Regions from separate parts of the Novosphingobium sp. genome, predicted to be linked through region 1. Evidence: riboswitches for the same ligand, from Rfam matches in the RefSeq annotation. Region 1 holds a riboswitch; each other region holds the start of a gene.
The links. Region 1 has a riboswitch for cobalamin ahead of ABDW49_RS23015 (hotdog domain-containing protein). Riboswitches for the same ligand answer to the same signal wherever they lie in the genome.

Region 1 (5,154 bases):
CGCGCTGCGCTTCCTTGATGCGCAGGGCAGGCTCTATACGGAAGAACAGTCGGACAAACCCCAAAGTGTGACCCTGAAGACGATTTCGGGCGCGCCGACCTATGAGGCCACCAACACCTTCCATCTGCGCGACGACGAGGCGCTGTACGGCTTCGGCTTCACCGCTGACGACACCAGCAACCGGCGCGGCAAGGATCTGCTGTTGGTGCAGACCAATATGGGCATCATCATCCCGGTGATGATGTCCTCGCGGCGCTATGGCGTGATGTGGGATGTCTATTCCCAGATGCGCTTCAAGGACGATGCCCAGGGTGCATCGCTCTGGGCGGAAAGCGCGCCGGGCGGGGTCGATTATTATTTTATGGGTGGCAAGACGCCGGATGACGTTGTGGGGGCCTATCGCGCCTTGACGGGGCAGGCGCCGATGTATCCCAAACAGGCCTTCGGTCTGTTCATGAGCAAGGAGCGTTACAAGACGCAGGACCAGATCGTGGATGTGGCGCGCAGCTTTCGCAAGGAAGGCTTCCCGCTCGATTACATCGTGCAGGACTGGCAATATTGGGGCAGCGACAAGGATGGCAGTTGGAGCGGGATGACCTGGGACCCGGTGCGCTATCCCGACCCTGCGGGCATGACGCGCACGCTGCATGGCATGAACCTCAAGCTGATGGTGTCGATCTGGCCGTCGATCGGCAATGATACGGCATTGGCCCATGAACTCGATGCGCAAGGGCTGCGCTTTGCCCCGCTGCACTGGATTTCCAAACATGCCCGCGTCTATGACGCCTACAGCCCGCTGGGCCGACAGATCTACTTCAAGCACATCAAGTCCGGCCTGCTGGACAAAGGCGTCGATGCGCTATGGATGGACGGCACCGAGGTGGAGGTGAGCAGCGCGATGTGGGACGCGCAGGACAACATCCGCGACACCAAGGCGTTGGGCAGGAACGCGCTGGGCGATTTCACGCGTTATTTGAACCCCTATTCGCTGCTGACCACGCAAGGCACCTATGATGGCGAACGCGCCACCTCCAACCGGCGGGTCTTCACGCTCACCCGCTCGGCCTGGGCCGGGGCGCAGCGCACCGCCGCCGCCTCGTGGAGCGGGGACATTTATGCCAGCTGGAAGGTCTTCAAGCAGCAGATCGCGGGTGGTGTCGATGTGACCGTGACGGGCAATCCCTATTGGACCCAGGACACCGGCGGCTTTTTCGTGTCGGAGTTTCCCGGTGGCGAGCAGAACCCGGCCTGGCGGGAGCTGTTCGCGCGCTGGCTGCAATATGCCGCCTTCAACCCGCTGATGCGCATCCATGGCACCGATGTCGAGCGTGAGCCCTATCGCTTCAAAACGCTTGATCCGCAGGTCTATGCCTCGCTGCTGGGCAGCGTCAATCTGCGCTATCGCCTGCTGCCCTACACCTATGGGCTGAGTTGGAAGGTGACCTCCGCGGGCTACACGCTGATGCGCCCCCTGATGATGGATTTCCCCGAGGATCGCGCCACCGATACCATCGATGACAGCTTCATGTTCGGCCCCTCGTTTCTGGTCCATCCTGTCACCCGGCCGATGTATCATCGGCAGGCCCCTCCGGCGGTGACGATACCAGCGAATGCCCTGCGCACACCCGATGGGCAGCCCGGGCTGGCCCTTCAGTATTTTGCGGGCCAATCCTTCGAGAAACCGGTCAGCACCATGATCGACACCAAAATCGACCATATGTGGCCTGCGCCGCCGCTGGCCGACATGCCGGCAGGCCTGGCCAGCCTCGATCACTTTTCAGCGCGCTGGACAGGCATGCTCACCGCTCCTGAAGATGGCACCTATGAGATCGGCGTCGAGGGTGACGATGGCTATCGCCTGATGCTGGCCGGCAAGACCGTGGTCGACGAATGGAAATCGGGCGAGGCCCGCTATCGCGGCGCCGAGGTCGCGCTCCGGAAGGGGCAGACCATCCCCATCGCCATCGAGTATTATCAGGGCGATGGCGCGCGCAAGTTGCGTTTGGCGTGGCGTCTGCCGAGCGAGCGCGAGGCTGCCGCCAGATTGGCGCAGGCCGCGCAGGATCTTTCCGTTACCACTTATCTGCCTCAGGGCGCCGGATGGTATGATTTCTGGACGAACGAGCATTACGCCGGTGGCCAGCGTGTCACGCGGCAGGCTCCCCTCGATATTCTGCCGCTTTATGTGCGGGCCGGATCGATCGTGCCCATGGGGCCGGTGCAGCATTATGCGACCGAATTGCCCAAGGCGCCCTATGAAATCCGCATCTATTCCGGCGCCGACGCGCGTTTCACCATCTATGAGGACGACAACGAGACATACGACTATGAAAAGGGCCAATATGCCACCTATGATCTGGTGTGGAACGACCGTGCCCGCAGTCTGACCATCAGTGGGCGCAAGGGCTCTTTCCCCCGCCTTGTCCAGCAGCGGCGGCTCGATCTGGTGCTGATGACCCCGCGCAACGCCACTGGTGCAGCGCCGGCCGTGGCCAAGAGGATGGTGAACTATACCGGGGCGGCCACCACCGTGTCGTTTGGTCGGTAAGGAGGCGATGAAGGGAATTAAGCTGAACAGTACATTCTTGCGGGGCGCTCACAGATGGTTGTCCGGAGCGGCAGGTTTCAAACTTCGTCCTTTCTGCTGCCGACCTTCGTTCATTTTCAATTCCTGACACATTGCGCTTGACCCTTGGCGCCCCCGCGCTTCACATTTCCGCTGTCGAAGGTTCTCCAGTCGTTTCGGCGCGCTGGAGCGAAGATCGGAAGCCGGTGCGATGCCGGCGCTGCCCCCGCAACTGTAAGCGGCGAGCGGGCGATCCACGCATGCCACTGGTGGGCGCAACCACCGGGAAGGCCGGATCGTCCGCATTGACCCGCGAGCCAGGAGACCTGCCCGCGACGCCATAACGTTCCTCCGGCGGGGTGTCCGGGCGATCGCTCTCGTGCCATGCCGGGTGACCGGCGTGGCCGCTTGCGTTCGTCTGTCTCTGCCTTTGAAACAGGTGAAGACGATGACAAGAGCAACAGTCCAGACAATAACAAATGCGACCAGCATCCAACTGATTGACATGGTGTTCCCCACGGACACCAACCACCATGGTACGCTCTTTGGCGGCGTGGCGCTGGCGCATATGGACAAGGTCGCGTTTCTGGCGGCGACGCGCCATGGGCGTGTGCCTTTCGTAACCGCGCGCAGCGAGCAGATTGATTTCGAGGCACCGGCGAGCGCGGGCGAGATGGTTGAGGCGACCGGGCGCGTCGTGCGGGTCGGTAACAGTTCGCTTGATGTCGAGGTTGAGCTGGTCGCGGAGGCGACGGTCAGCGGAGAGAGGCGGCGTTGCACGCGTGGTCGCTTCACCATGGTGGCCGTCAAAGGCCCTGATGTTCGCCTGCCGCTTCCTCCATTTTATGCCGGTCAGCAGGTCGAAGAGGATGGTGTCCTGCGGATGGCGGAAATCATCTTTCCCGAGCAAACCAACCACTATGGCACGTTTTATGGTGGCGACGGGCTCAAGATGCTGGGCAAGGCCGCGTTTATCGCGGCGACGCGGCATACGCGGCGGAATATCGTTATGGCCTCGTCAGAGCGGGTCGATTTCCGCTCCGCGGTCGGGCTGGGCGATATGGTGGAACTGGTCTCGCGCATTGTGCGGACCGGGTGCAGTTCCGTCACTGTGGAAGTCGAGTTGTGGTCGGAGAGGCTGCTGACAGGGCAGCGCCGTCATGCTGCAACGGCGCGCTTCGTGATGGTGGCGGTCGATGAGCAAGGGCGCCCTACGCCGATCCTGTCCGCGCTGGAGGTTTAAAGCATGTAGCGATGGGGCGCTCCGTTCTAGTTCACCCTGACGGGAGGCAGGCAATATCGGCCTGCCTCCCGTCAGGGAGCTGCTTTGCCACACCAGATGTTCCGCAAACGGGTTTGGCAGAGAAGAGCGTTCTAACTGGCTGCTAGGCCGAGAGTTCTTTGCGCACGATCTCCGCGCCCGCACTCAAGGCATTCAGCTTGCCGCTGGCGACCTGACGAGGCAGGGGAGCCATGCCGCAGTTGGTCGACGGGTAGAGTTTGTCGGCATCGACAAACTGCAGCGCTTTGCGCAGCGTAGCGGCCACTTCTTCCGGCGTCTCAACGGTATGATTCGCCACATCAATGGCGCCAACCATCACTTTCTTGCCGCGAATCAGTTCAAGCAGATCCATCGGGACGTGCGAGTTATGGCACTCCAGCGAGATAATATCGATGGTGGACGTTTGCAGCTTGGGGAACGCCTCTTCATATTGCCGCCACTCCGAGCCCAGCGTCTTCTTCCAGTCGGTGTTGGCCTTGATGCCGTAGCCATAGCAGATATGCACCGCCGTTTCGCACTTCAGCCCCTCAACGGCCCTCTCCAGGGCGGCGATGCCCCAGTCATTCACCTCGTCAAAGAACACGTTAAATGCGGGCTCATCAAACTGGATAATGTCGACGCCGGCGGCCTCGAGCTCTTTGGCTTCCTGGTTGAGGATCTTGGCGAATTCCCAGGCCAGCTTTTCGCGGCTTTTATAGTGGTCATCATAGAGCGTGTCGATCATGGTCATCGGCCCCGGCAGGGCCCATTTGATCGGCTGCTTGGTCAGCTGGCGTAAAAATTTGGCGTCTTCAACGAAAACGGGCTTTTGGCGCGCGACCGCCCCCACGACGGTTGGCACGCTCGCCTCATAGCGATTGCGAATTTTAACCACTTCGCGTTTCTCGAAATCGACGCCGCTGAGGTGCTCGATAAACGTCGTGACGAAGTGCTGGCGCGTTTGCTCGCCATCGCTGACGATATCGATGCCGGCCTGTTGTTGCTCTGCCAGCGACAAACGCAAGGCGTCCTGTTTCCCTTCGATTAATTCTTCATTCTGCAATTTCCAGGGCGACCACAGGGTTTCCGGTTGGGCCAGCCAGGAAGGTTTAGGCAAGCTGCCGGCGGTCGACGTAGGGAGCAATATTTTCATAATAGATGACCTGTATTTGAGTGAATCAAAGCGCGTAGTGAGCAGACCATTGCTCAAGAATGGGCTTGTAGGGCTTGATAAATTGCTCTTCCGTAAATTTCCCCTGCTCAATCGCTAACTGGCTACGCTCTTCGCGATCGTAAACAATCTTGGTTAATGAATGATCCTGGTTAT
Region 2 (5,154 bases), on a different contig from region 1:
GCGGAAGGCGTTGATGCTGTAATAGGTGGCATTGGCAAAGCTGTCGGGCAGCACCGCCTTGGCCATATAGGCCAGGAAGGCGGGCACCTCGGGATGGCTGACCATAAAGGGTTTGACCAGGGCCGGGTCGGGCTTGCCGGTCTTGGGATCGGGCGTGGTGGCGCGCTGCAGGCCCACGAAGCTGGGCACATCGGCCACCGGGAAGATCGGCGTATGGTCCATCGCCATGCGCCATTCCTGCCCGTCTGGGCTGCGCATCACCAGCGCCATCGAGTGGAAGACATTGCGCCCGTCACTGGCCAGCGGATTGCCCCCGCCCAGCGAGAAGCGCCCGGTCACCGGATAGCTGCCGGCACGCAAACTCGACGCGGTCGTCAGATCTTCCCCAGCGCCGCTCGCCTGGAACGAGCCGCTGAAACACAGCCCCTTGGCATGGGCGCGGCGATAGCCGGGGAAGACCCCGCCATTGGCTTCCAGCGCATTGGCCACCTCGCCGCCGCTGATGCGGTGCGGGCCGATCCAGCCGGCGGCCCAGCCCAGTCCTCCGGCCAGCACGAGAACAGTGGCGCCGATCAGCGCGGCGGGAACAAGAGGATTGCGTGTTGGCGGCATGGAGACATCCTGTCGGCAAGGCTTGGCGTGGAAGGCTTGAACATATCGGACGTATGAGAGGACCTCATATATCCGTTTCTTATACGAAGCCATCACCCAAAAGGATGCGTTCTCTTGTCAGCCCTGATGGTTGGGCTTGTCGAAGAGAGGGATTTATTCCTCTTCCTCACCGCCTTTTCGCCGGTCCTGTCCGGGCAGGATGTTGTCGTGAAAGGCCGGTGACAGGCGCCGCTCCATCAGGCGGCAGGCCTCGGCATGCAGCAGCAAGGCGCGCGAGATCGCCTGCAGCAGATCGATGTGCAGCGCCCGCCTGCCGATGCACAGATCGTCGATCTCCGCCTCGCTGAGCCCCAGGGTCCGCGCCGCCGCATGCGGACCGCCCAGCAGCTCGACCGCCAGGGCAAATCGTTCGATCTGTTCGACCGGAAGCATGGACCATCATCCCCTGCGGCCTGTTATGGCCTGCTTGTGCCATGCCCCCATTCATGCCGTCTGTCACCGGCAATTCAAACTTGCATCAGGGCATGAATTCTGATGTTAAGCGCCCGTGATGACGACAGGACAACCTGTCGCGTCCCAACCCGCATCGGTGCCCGCAAGGGCTTAATAGGGAACAAGGTGAGGATCATCCGATCCGAAACCGGGCTGTCCCTGCAACTGTGAGCGGCGAGTGCGATGCACGCGGCATCCTGCCAAAGGCGCGGGATGCGGCCACTGGGCCAGACGCAAAATCATGCGGGGCTCGGGAAGGCTTGTGCACCGCGCGACGACCCGCGAGCCAGGAGACCTGCCGCTGCGTGTCGCTCTTGCCCGGTCCAGGGGATGGCCAAGGCACGGATATCCGTCTGAGCGACGATCAGCATGGCCGGGGGCCATGGACGCCGCAGCGAGCGGGCCACAGCGCCTGCCCGCCTCGTTTCGGCGCGGGACTGACCGTGCCGGATCGGCGCGGGCCAGACCTTGCCCCCTGCCCGTCGCCCGGCGCCGGAGATTGATGATGAAGAGACCGTCAGGCCCCGTCCGTAACCCTGGGTGAAACAGGGTGTAACACCGCGCCAACCGTAAAGAACTTGTCCGCCGCGGCGGCAGTTCGCAGGCCCGGCGAGGCCGCACCGGCATCGCACCCGGCACGCATCACGATATCGATAAAAGAAACAGGGGGATCACCCATATGACACGCAACCTTCGCAAGAGGCCGCAGACGGCCCTGCGCCCGATCTGGCTGGCCGCCAGCATGCTGGCGCCGCTCGGCAGCGCTCAGGCCCAGACCGCCGCAGAGGCCGACAACATCCTGGTCATCGGCCAGCAGAGCCAGACGCTCACCCGGCCCGACGCCACCGGCAGCCGCCTCAACCTTACCCCGCTCGAGACCCCCGCCTCGATCGCCAGCATCGATGGCGAGGCGATCCGCGCGCGCGGCGACATGTCCATCGCCGAGGCCGAGGCGCGCGCGCCCGGCTTCTTCAATGTCGGCAACCCCGGCAATGGCGGCACGGCGCTGGCGGCGCGCGGCTTTGCCGGCCAAGGCTCGATCCTGCAACTGATCGACGGGGTGCGTCTGTTCCCGGCGGCGGGCACCATCACCTTCCCCACCGACCCGTGGATGGCCGAGCGCATCGATATCCTCAGCGGCCCGGCCTCGGTGCTTTATGGGCAGGGATCGCTGGGCGGCGCGGTCAATGTGATCATGCGCAAACCCAACACCCAGCGCACCGAGTTCGAGAGCGAGATCGGCTATGGCTCGCAAAACACCTTCCATGCCGCCGCCGGGCTTGGCGGGCCGATCGGTGAGCGGCTCTCCTACCGTGTCGATGCCAGCTATCGTCGTTCGGACGGCTATGTCGATCGCGGGCATTCGGACAGTCTGGCGCTGTCGGGCACCTTGCGCTGGGCCACCACCGACAGACTGACCTTCACCCTGCGAGAGGATTACGGCGACCAGCATCCGATGAAATACACCGGCACGCCGCTGGTGAACGGCAGGCTGGATCTGGGGCTGCGCCATCAGAACTACAATGTGGGCGACGCGCATATACGTTACCGCGACAACCGCACCACCTTGCAGACCGACTGGACGCCGTCAGACAGCATCAGCCTCACCAATCTGGGCTATGTGCTGACCAGCAAACGCCAGTGGCGCGATCTGGAAAGCTATTGCTGGGTGGGGGCTAATGGCAATTGCCACAATGGCTACAACTATAGCCCCGCGACGCCCGGCAACATCTATCGCACCGACAATTTCGGCATCGGCCATGACCAGACCCAGTGGGGCGATCAGGGCAGCGCCACGTTCAAGATCCCGCTGTCGGGCAACATCAGCACCGATCTGGTGGTGGGCTTTGATGTCAACAGCATCGCGCTCACCTATTCGAACGATTTCGGATCGGACGTGCAGGAAGACAGCGTGACGCCCACCGGTTTCAACCCCGGCCTGTTCTACGACACGCAGGGGATTGCTCCACGCTATCGCACCCAGACGACCGAATATGCCTTCTTCGCGGAAGACCGGCTGAAGTTCGGAGACAAGTTCTCGCTCATCACCGGCATCCGGCATGAGAATGACGAGATCAAGCGCTGGACCCGGACCTATCCCACCGGCAATGGCGGCGTGGATGCGTTTGTGTTCGACAAGAAACTGACCAACACCACCTGGCGCGTGGGCGGCGTCTATCAGCCGGTGCCGACCGTGTCGCTCTATGCGCAATACAGCACGGGCACCGATCCGCTCGGCACGCTGACGACCTATTCCTCCGCCCAGACCCAGTTCAGCAATGCCACCGGCAATCAGGTGGAAGTGGGCGCCAAGGGCAGCTTCTGGGGCGGGCGCGGCACGGCGACGCTGGCGGCCTATCGCATCGTGAAGAAAGGCCTGCTCTATCAGCAGACGCTCTCCAGCCCGATCCAGCAGGTGGGGCAGCAATCGTCGAAGGGGATCGAGGCTTGGGTGTCGCTCAATCTGCCCGCCGGTTTCGGGATCGACGCCAATGGCACGGTGCTAAAGGCGCGCTATGACGACTTCTTCTCCGGCGGGGTCAGCTTTACCGGCAAGGCGCCGCCCAATGTGCCGCAACAGGCCGCCAATCTGTGGCTGCGCTGGGATGCGACCAAGCAGATCCGCGCTCAGGCGGGGCTGCGCTATGTCGGGCACACCTACTCGGATACCGCCAACACCTTCCGCGTGCCGGCCTATGCGGTGGTGGATGCGGGGCTGGCCTATGCCGTGAACCGGCATGCCTCGGTGGATGTCCATATCTACAACCTGCTGGACAAGGCCTACGCCCAGACCACCTACAATGACGAGCAGTGGATTCTGGGCCGCCCGCGCTCGGTCGACGTCTCGCTGCGCACCAAGTTCTGAGGGTCTGAACCATGGCATGGCAGCATCAGGCCAAACGCTGGCTTTACCTGACCCACCGCTGGGTGGGCATTGTCACCTGCCTGCTGTTTGCCATGTGGTTCGCCTCGGGGCTGGTGATGATCTATGTGCCCTATCCCTCGCTCTCGCCCGCCCAAAAGCTGGCGGGAGCGCAGGCGATCGACTGGCGGGCGGTGAATGTGCCGCCACCCGTTTCCCCCGACACACGCGCCCTGACGCTGGAGATGCGCGATGGCCAGCCGGTGTGGCGCTTGGAACCATGGGGGGCGCCCACAATCACCCTGCCCGCGCATGGCGGCGCCGTGCTGCCCCCGGTGGATGCGGCTGTAGCAAGGCGGGTCGCGCAGGGTTTCAGCCATACAACGGTGCGCGATGTCAAACAGATCACCCGCGACCAATGGACCGTCGCGGGCGGCTTCGACCGCCACCGCCCCTTGTGGAAGGTCAGCCTGGCCGATGCGGCGGGCACACAGCTCTATGTTTCCTCCAGCAGCGGCGCGGTGGTGCAGGCCACGACGCAGCGCATCCGTTTCTGGAACTGGCTGGGGTCGGTGCCGCACTGGCTCTATCCCACCGTGCTGAGGCAGGACAATGCGGCATGGCGGCAGGTGGTGCTATGGGTTTCGGGCCCCTGCATCGCCGGAGCCCTGGCGGGGATCTGGATCGGCCTGCTGCGCACGCGTGTGGGGCACCGGCGCTTCAAGGGCGGGCGGATGACACCCTATCACGGCTGGATGCTGTGGCACCATGTCTCGGGGCTTGGCGGAGGCCTGTTCCTGATGGCATGGATTTTCAGCGGCTGGCTCTCGGTCGATCCGGGACGGTTGTTCCAGAAGGCCGATCTGCCGGAGCAAGCCGAGCGTGCCTATGCGATGGGCACGCCGATGCCATCGGTGACGCTGGAGCGATTGCGCGCCCTGGGCAGCGATGCAAGGCAGATCCGGCTGTCGCGCGATGGCGGGCTGGCGCGGCTTGCGATCTTCAACGGCGATGGCATTCGTCGGGTCTACGATGCCAGTAACGGACAAGCCTTAAGGCCCTCAGACGCCACCATCGCCAAGGCCGCCCAAACCCTCATCCCCTCCGGCCACCTTATCGCCATCGAGCGGCTGACCGCGCCCGATGCCTATTGGTACGATGTAGGCGCCCTGCCCCGTCTGCCCGTC
Region 3 (5,154 bases), on a different contig from region 1:
GGCTGGACAAGGCGCCGCTGCAACTGGCTGTCTTCACCGTGAGCGATCCGGCCGAGGGGCACGGCCTGGGGCGGCACAGCATCCCTGCCACGCTTCAGGCCTCGACAGCCATGGCGATCCATACGCTGTGGCTGGCGGCGCGGGCGGACAATCTGGGGCTGGGGATGGTGTCGATCCTCGATCCCGACACCATCGAGCGCCTGCTGGAGGTCCCCGAAGGCTGGGCCTTCTCGGCATGGCTTTGCATCGGCCACCCAGAATTTACCGACGATACGCCCCTGCTGCATCGTGCGGGCTGGCAGGAAAACCACCAGCATGAATGGACGCGGCGCTGACGCCTATTGCGCCAGCGCCAACAGCCCGGCCACATCGGCATGGGCCTCGATATGGTCGGCAAGAGCATCGAGCGTCGCCTCCACCTGGGCGCCATAGGCCAACCCTGACGGCCGCGCGCCAAGGCTAGCGATAAAGGCCGAGCGAAAGCCATCCTGCGTAAACAGGCCGTGCAGATAGCTGCCCATGATGCGCCCATCCGCCGAGATCGCCCCCTCGGGCCGCCCCGTGATATGGGCGAAGGGCCGCGCGCAATCGGGGCCATTGGTGACCCCGAGATGGATTTCATAGCCCTCCACCCGAAGCCCGCTGGCGGCGTGGATTGCCTGAACCTGCGTCAGTTTTTTGTCGCCCTGCATGGTGGTCGCCACTTCCAGCAGGCCGAGGCCCGGCATCTCGCCCGCCGGGCCTTCCAGTCCTTCGGGATCGCTTACCACGCTGCCCAGCATCTGATAACCGCCGCAGATCCCCAGCACATACCCGCCGCGCCGCACATGCGCCGCCAGATCGACATCCCAGCCCTGAGCGCGCAAAAACGCCAGATCGCCGCGCGTGCTCTTGCTGCCGGGCAGGATGACCAGCTTTGTGTCGCCGGGGATCGCCTGCCCCGCGCGGACCATCACCAGATCGATATCGGGCTCCTGCGCCAGCGGGTCCAGATCATCGAAATTGGCGATGCGGGAGAGGGCCAGAGCGGCCACCTTCACCCGCCCGCCCGATGACACGGCTCCAAGATCGAGCGCGTCCTCGGCGGGCAGCAGATGGGCCTGCGCGAACCACGGCAGCACGCCGAAACCGCGCCAGCCGCTGCGCTGCTCGATCAGGCGATAGCCATCGTCGAACAGCGAGGGATCACCGCGAAACTTGTTGATGAGAAAGCCGCGCACCATCGCCGCATCCTCTGGCGAGAGCACTGCCTTTGTACCGATGATCTGGGCGATCACCCCGCCCCGGTCGATATCGCCTGCCAGCACCACCGGCACCTGCGCGGCGCAGGCAAAGCCCATATTGGCGATGTCTCCGGCACGCAGATTGACCTCCGCCGGGCTGCCCGCGCCCTCCACGATCACCAGATCATGGGCAGCTTTCAGGCGATGGAAGCTCTCCAGAACCGGGGCCATCAACTGCGGTTTCAGCGCGGCATACTCCCGCGCCTTTACCGTGGCGATGCGCCGCCCCTGCAACACCACCTGACTGCCGACTTCGCTCTCTGGCTTCAGCAGCACCGGGTTCATATCGGTATGCGGCGATAATCCACACGCGATCGCCTGCAGGGCCTGAGCCCGCCCGATCTCTCCGCCATCGGCGGTGACAGCGGCATTGTTCGACATATTCTGCGGCTTGAAAGGCGCGACACTCAGCCCCCGCCGACGTGCCGCCCGGCACAGCCCCGCCACCAGCAGGGACTTGCCGACATTCGAGCCGGTCCCCTGGATCATCAAGGCTGGCATGGAGGTTTAGAACTCCACCCCGGCCTGCGCCTTGATGCCGCCGCGGAAGGGGTGCTTCACCAAAGTCATCTCGGTGACCAGATCGGCCTGCTCGATCAGTTCGGGCGCGGCATTGCGGCCGGTGAGCACCACATGGGTCATCTCGGGCTTTTCCTCGCGCAGGAAGGTCAGCACCTCCTCCAGCGGGAGATATTCGTAACGCAGGGCGATGTTGATTTCGTCAAGCAGCACCATGCGGATGTTGGGATCGCGGATCAGTTCCTTGGCCTTGTCCCAGCCCTTGCGCGCAGCGGCGATATCGCGGGCTTTGTCCTGCGTTTCCCAGGTAAAACCCTCCCCCATGGCGTGGAACTGGCAGAGATCGGGGAAATTTTGCTCGATCAGACGGCGCTCGCCGGTGTCCCAGGCGCCCTTGATAAACTGCACCACCGCGCTGGGCATGCCATGCGCGATGCAGCGCAGGATCATCCCGAAGCCGGAGGACGACTTGCCCTTGCCCGTGCCGGTATGAACGATCACCAGCCCCTTTTCGCCCTGCTTGCTGGCCATGATCTTGTCGCGAGAGGCCTTTTTCTTGGCCATCTTGGCGTTGTGGCGGTCAAAGTCAGCTTCGGGGGCGGGGGCATCGGCGGTCATGGTACACTCCTGATCGCGGCATTCCTTGACAGCCCCGTCGCAATCCCGCAATCCCCACCGCGTTGGTTCCTTGCGGCGGAGCAATCCACCAAAAGGCGAAGAGGGAATGTGACAGGGCTTTCGTCAAGCCCGAAGCACAGCCGCCCCCGCGACCGTCAACGGATGAGGCAGCTTCGATGCCACTGGCCGCAAGGCACGGGAAGGCGAAGCTGACGCAAGGCGTAACTGCCCCCGATCCGCCAGCCGGGAGACCTGCCAGCACGAGGAAACGGACAGCCGGGGTGCGCTGTGGCCGGTCGATCAGGCGCCGAACGCGGGTTCGGTGCCCGATGGCCTGTGCAGGCGCGCCTCATTGGGGAATTGAAGCGTCGTGGGTCACAACACCGTCCTTTTTGTCTGCACCACCTGCCGCGCGGGCCAGACGCCCGAGGAAGGCGAAACCGTGCCCGGCACCCTGCTGGCGCAGGCGCTGAGCGCCGCCAATGCGGATGGCGACGTGGAAGTGCGCCCCACCGAATGCCTCTCGGCCTGCACCAATGGCTGTTCCATCGCGCTGACAAGGCCCGGCAGTTGGACCTATGTCTACGGCCGCCTGTCCGACGCCGATGTGCCCGACATTCTGGCCGGCGCCAGCGCCTATGCGCAAAGCCCTGACGGCATCGTGCCGTGGCGCCAGCGCCCCACCATCTTCCGCAAGCAATCCATCGCCCGCATTCCCCCGCTGGAGCTTTAAGCCATGTCTCTGGAAAAAATCCCCGTCACCATCGTCACCGGCTTTCTGGGCTCGGGCAAGACCACGCTGATCCGCCATCTGCTGCAGAATCCGGGCGGGCGCCGCCTGGCGGTGCTGGTCAATGAGTTCGGCACGGTGGGCGTCGATGGCGAAATCCTGAAGGCCTGCGCCGACGAGAATTGCCCCGAAAGCGCGATCCTCGAACTGGCCAATGGCTGCATCTGCTGCACCGTGGCCGATGATTTCATCCCCACGGTCGAAAAACTGCTGGCCCTGCCCCAGCGCCCCGATCACATTCTGATCGAGACCTCGGGTCTTGCCCTGCCCAAGCCTCTGCTCAAAGCCTTCGACTGGCCCGCGATCCGCAGCCGCATCACCGTCGATGGGGTGATCGCGCTGGCCGATGCCGAGGCCGTGGCCGCTGGCCGTTTCGCCCCCGATGTGGCGGCGGTCGATGCCCAGCGCGCGGCGGATGACAGCCTCGACCATGAAACCCCGCTCTCGGAAGTCTTTGAGGATCAGCTCGCCTGCGCCGACATCGTTCTGCTGACCAAGGCCGATCTGGTGGACGCCCCAACGCTGGATCAGGCTCGCGCCGTGATCGCCGCCGAGGCGCCGCGCCCACTGCCCATGCTGCCTGTCACCGATGGCGTGATCGATCCCGCCGTCATCCTCGGCCTCAATGCCGCCGCCGAGGACGATCTGGCCGCCCGCCCCAGCCACCACGATGGCGAGGACGAGCATGAGCACGAGGATTTCGACAGCACCATCATCACCCTGCCCGAAGTCGGCGATCCCGAAGCGCTGGTCGCCGCCGTGCAGCGTCTGGCGCGCGAGCAGTCCATCCTGCGCGTAAAGGGCTTCGTGGCGGTGCAGGGCAAGCCGATGCGCCTGCTGCTTCAGGCGGTGGGCGAGCGTGTGCGTCATCAGTACGACCAGCCCTGGGGCCAGCGCCCGCGCGTGACGCAACTGGTGGTCATCGCCGAGCACGATCACCTCGACACCGCCGCCGTCCGCGCGGTGCTGGACACAGTTCTGGCCCCGGCGTAACCCTTCCGCGATGCATGTCATCTTCCGCGAGAGCCGTGGGCTGGAGGAAACCGAGGTCGCGACCGACCTCGGCCAGAGCCCCGCGCCGCTGATCGTCCTGTCCTTTTCGGACAGCGATCTGGGGGCTTTCGCGGCCGGATGGCATGCGGGGCGCGATCATTTGCCTGAACTGCGTCTGGCCAATCTGGCAGCGCTGAAACATCCGCTCTCCGTCGATACCTATATCGAGCGCACTGTCTCGGGCGCCAAGGCGGTGCTGGTGCGGTTGATCGGCGGCGCGGGCTACTGGCCCTATGGCCTCGCGCAACTGAGCGATCTGGCACGGCGCGAGGGGCTTGCCCTTGCCGTGCTGCCTGCTGACGGGCGCCCCGACCCCGCGCTGGAGGCGGCCTCCACCCTGCCCCCAACAGTGCTGCGCCAGCTTGCCGATCTGTGCGACACAGGCGGCGCCATGGCGGCTCAGGCAGCGCTGGCCGAACTGGCACGCGCCGCCGGCCTGCCCGCACCAACGCCGGAAGGCGCCACCACCATTCCAGACTGCGGCTGGTATCAGCCCGGTTTTGGCGTGGTCGATGCGCCCATCGCGGGCGAGGCCCCGCTGGTGGTCGTCAGCTTCTATCGTGCCTATCTCACCAGCGGCGACACAGGGCCCATCGATGCCCTGATCACGGCGCTGACCAAACGCGGCTTTCGCGCGGCGGGGTTGTTCGCGCCCTCGTTGAAGGCTCCGGGCGCTCCGGCATGGATCAGGACCACGTTCAGCCACCACACACCCGCCGCCATCGTCAATGCCACCGCCTTTTCCGGGCGTGACGACAACGGTGCCTCGCCACTCGACGGGCCTGGATGCCCGGTGTTTCAAGTGGCGCTCTCCACCGCCGATGAAACGGCTTGGGCTGGTGCCGAACGTGGCTTGTCTCCAGCCGATCTGGCCATGCATGTCGTCCTGCC

Region 2: another riboswitch for cobalamin. It lies ahead of ABDW49_RS15305 (TonB-dependent receptor); the one in region 1 lies ahead of ABDW49_RS23015 (hotdog domain-containing protein).
Region 3: another riboswitch for cobalamin. It lies ahead of ABDW49_RS09605 (DUF1636 domain-containing protein); the one in region 1 lies ahead of ABDW49_RS23015 (hotdog domain-containing protein).

The regions. Positions count from the first base shown of each region.
Region 1 is NZ_JBCNLP010000006.1:680,812-685,965, forward strand. It holds gene ABDW49_RS23010 (TIM-barrel domain-containing protein) at 1-2,548, shown strand, start outside; cobalamin riboswitch at 2,710-2,915, shown strand; gene ABDW49_RS23015 (hotdog domain-containing protein) at 2,958-3,809, shown strand; gene ABDW49_RS23020 (methionine synthase) at 3,952-4,980, opposite strand; gene ABDW49_RS23025 (DUF1852 domain-containing protein) at 5,006-5,154, opposite strand, start outside.
Region 2 is NZ_JBCNLP010000001.1:3,335,567-3,340,720, forward strand. It holds gene ABDW49_RS15295 (catalase family peroxidase) at 1-612, opposite strand, end outside; gene ABDW49_RS15300 (hypothetical protein) at 766-1,044, opposite strand; cobalamin riboswitch at 1,183-1,422, shown strand; gene ABDW49_RS15305 (TonB-dependent receptor) at 1,784-3,970, shown strand; gene ABDW49_RS15310 (hypothetical protein) at 3,982-5,154, shown strand, end outside.
Region 3 is NZ_JBCNLP010000001.1:2,061,338-2,066,491, reverse strand. It holds gene bluB (5,6-dimethylbenzimidazole synthase) at 1-335, shown strand, start outside; gene ABDW49_RS09615 (cobyric acid synthase) at 339-1,784, opposite strand; gene cobO (cob(I)yrinic acid a,c-diamide adenosyltransferase) at 1,791-2,420, opposite strand; cobalamin riboswitch at 2,467-2,695, shown strand; gene ABDW49_RS09605 (DUF1636 domain-containing protein) at 2,791-3,153, shown strand; gene cobW (cobalamin biosynthesis protein CobW) at 3,157-4,203, shown strand; gene cobN (cobaltochelatase subunit CobN) at 4,214-5,154, shown strand, end outside.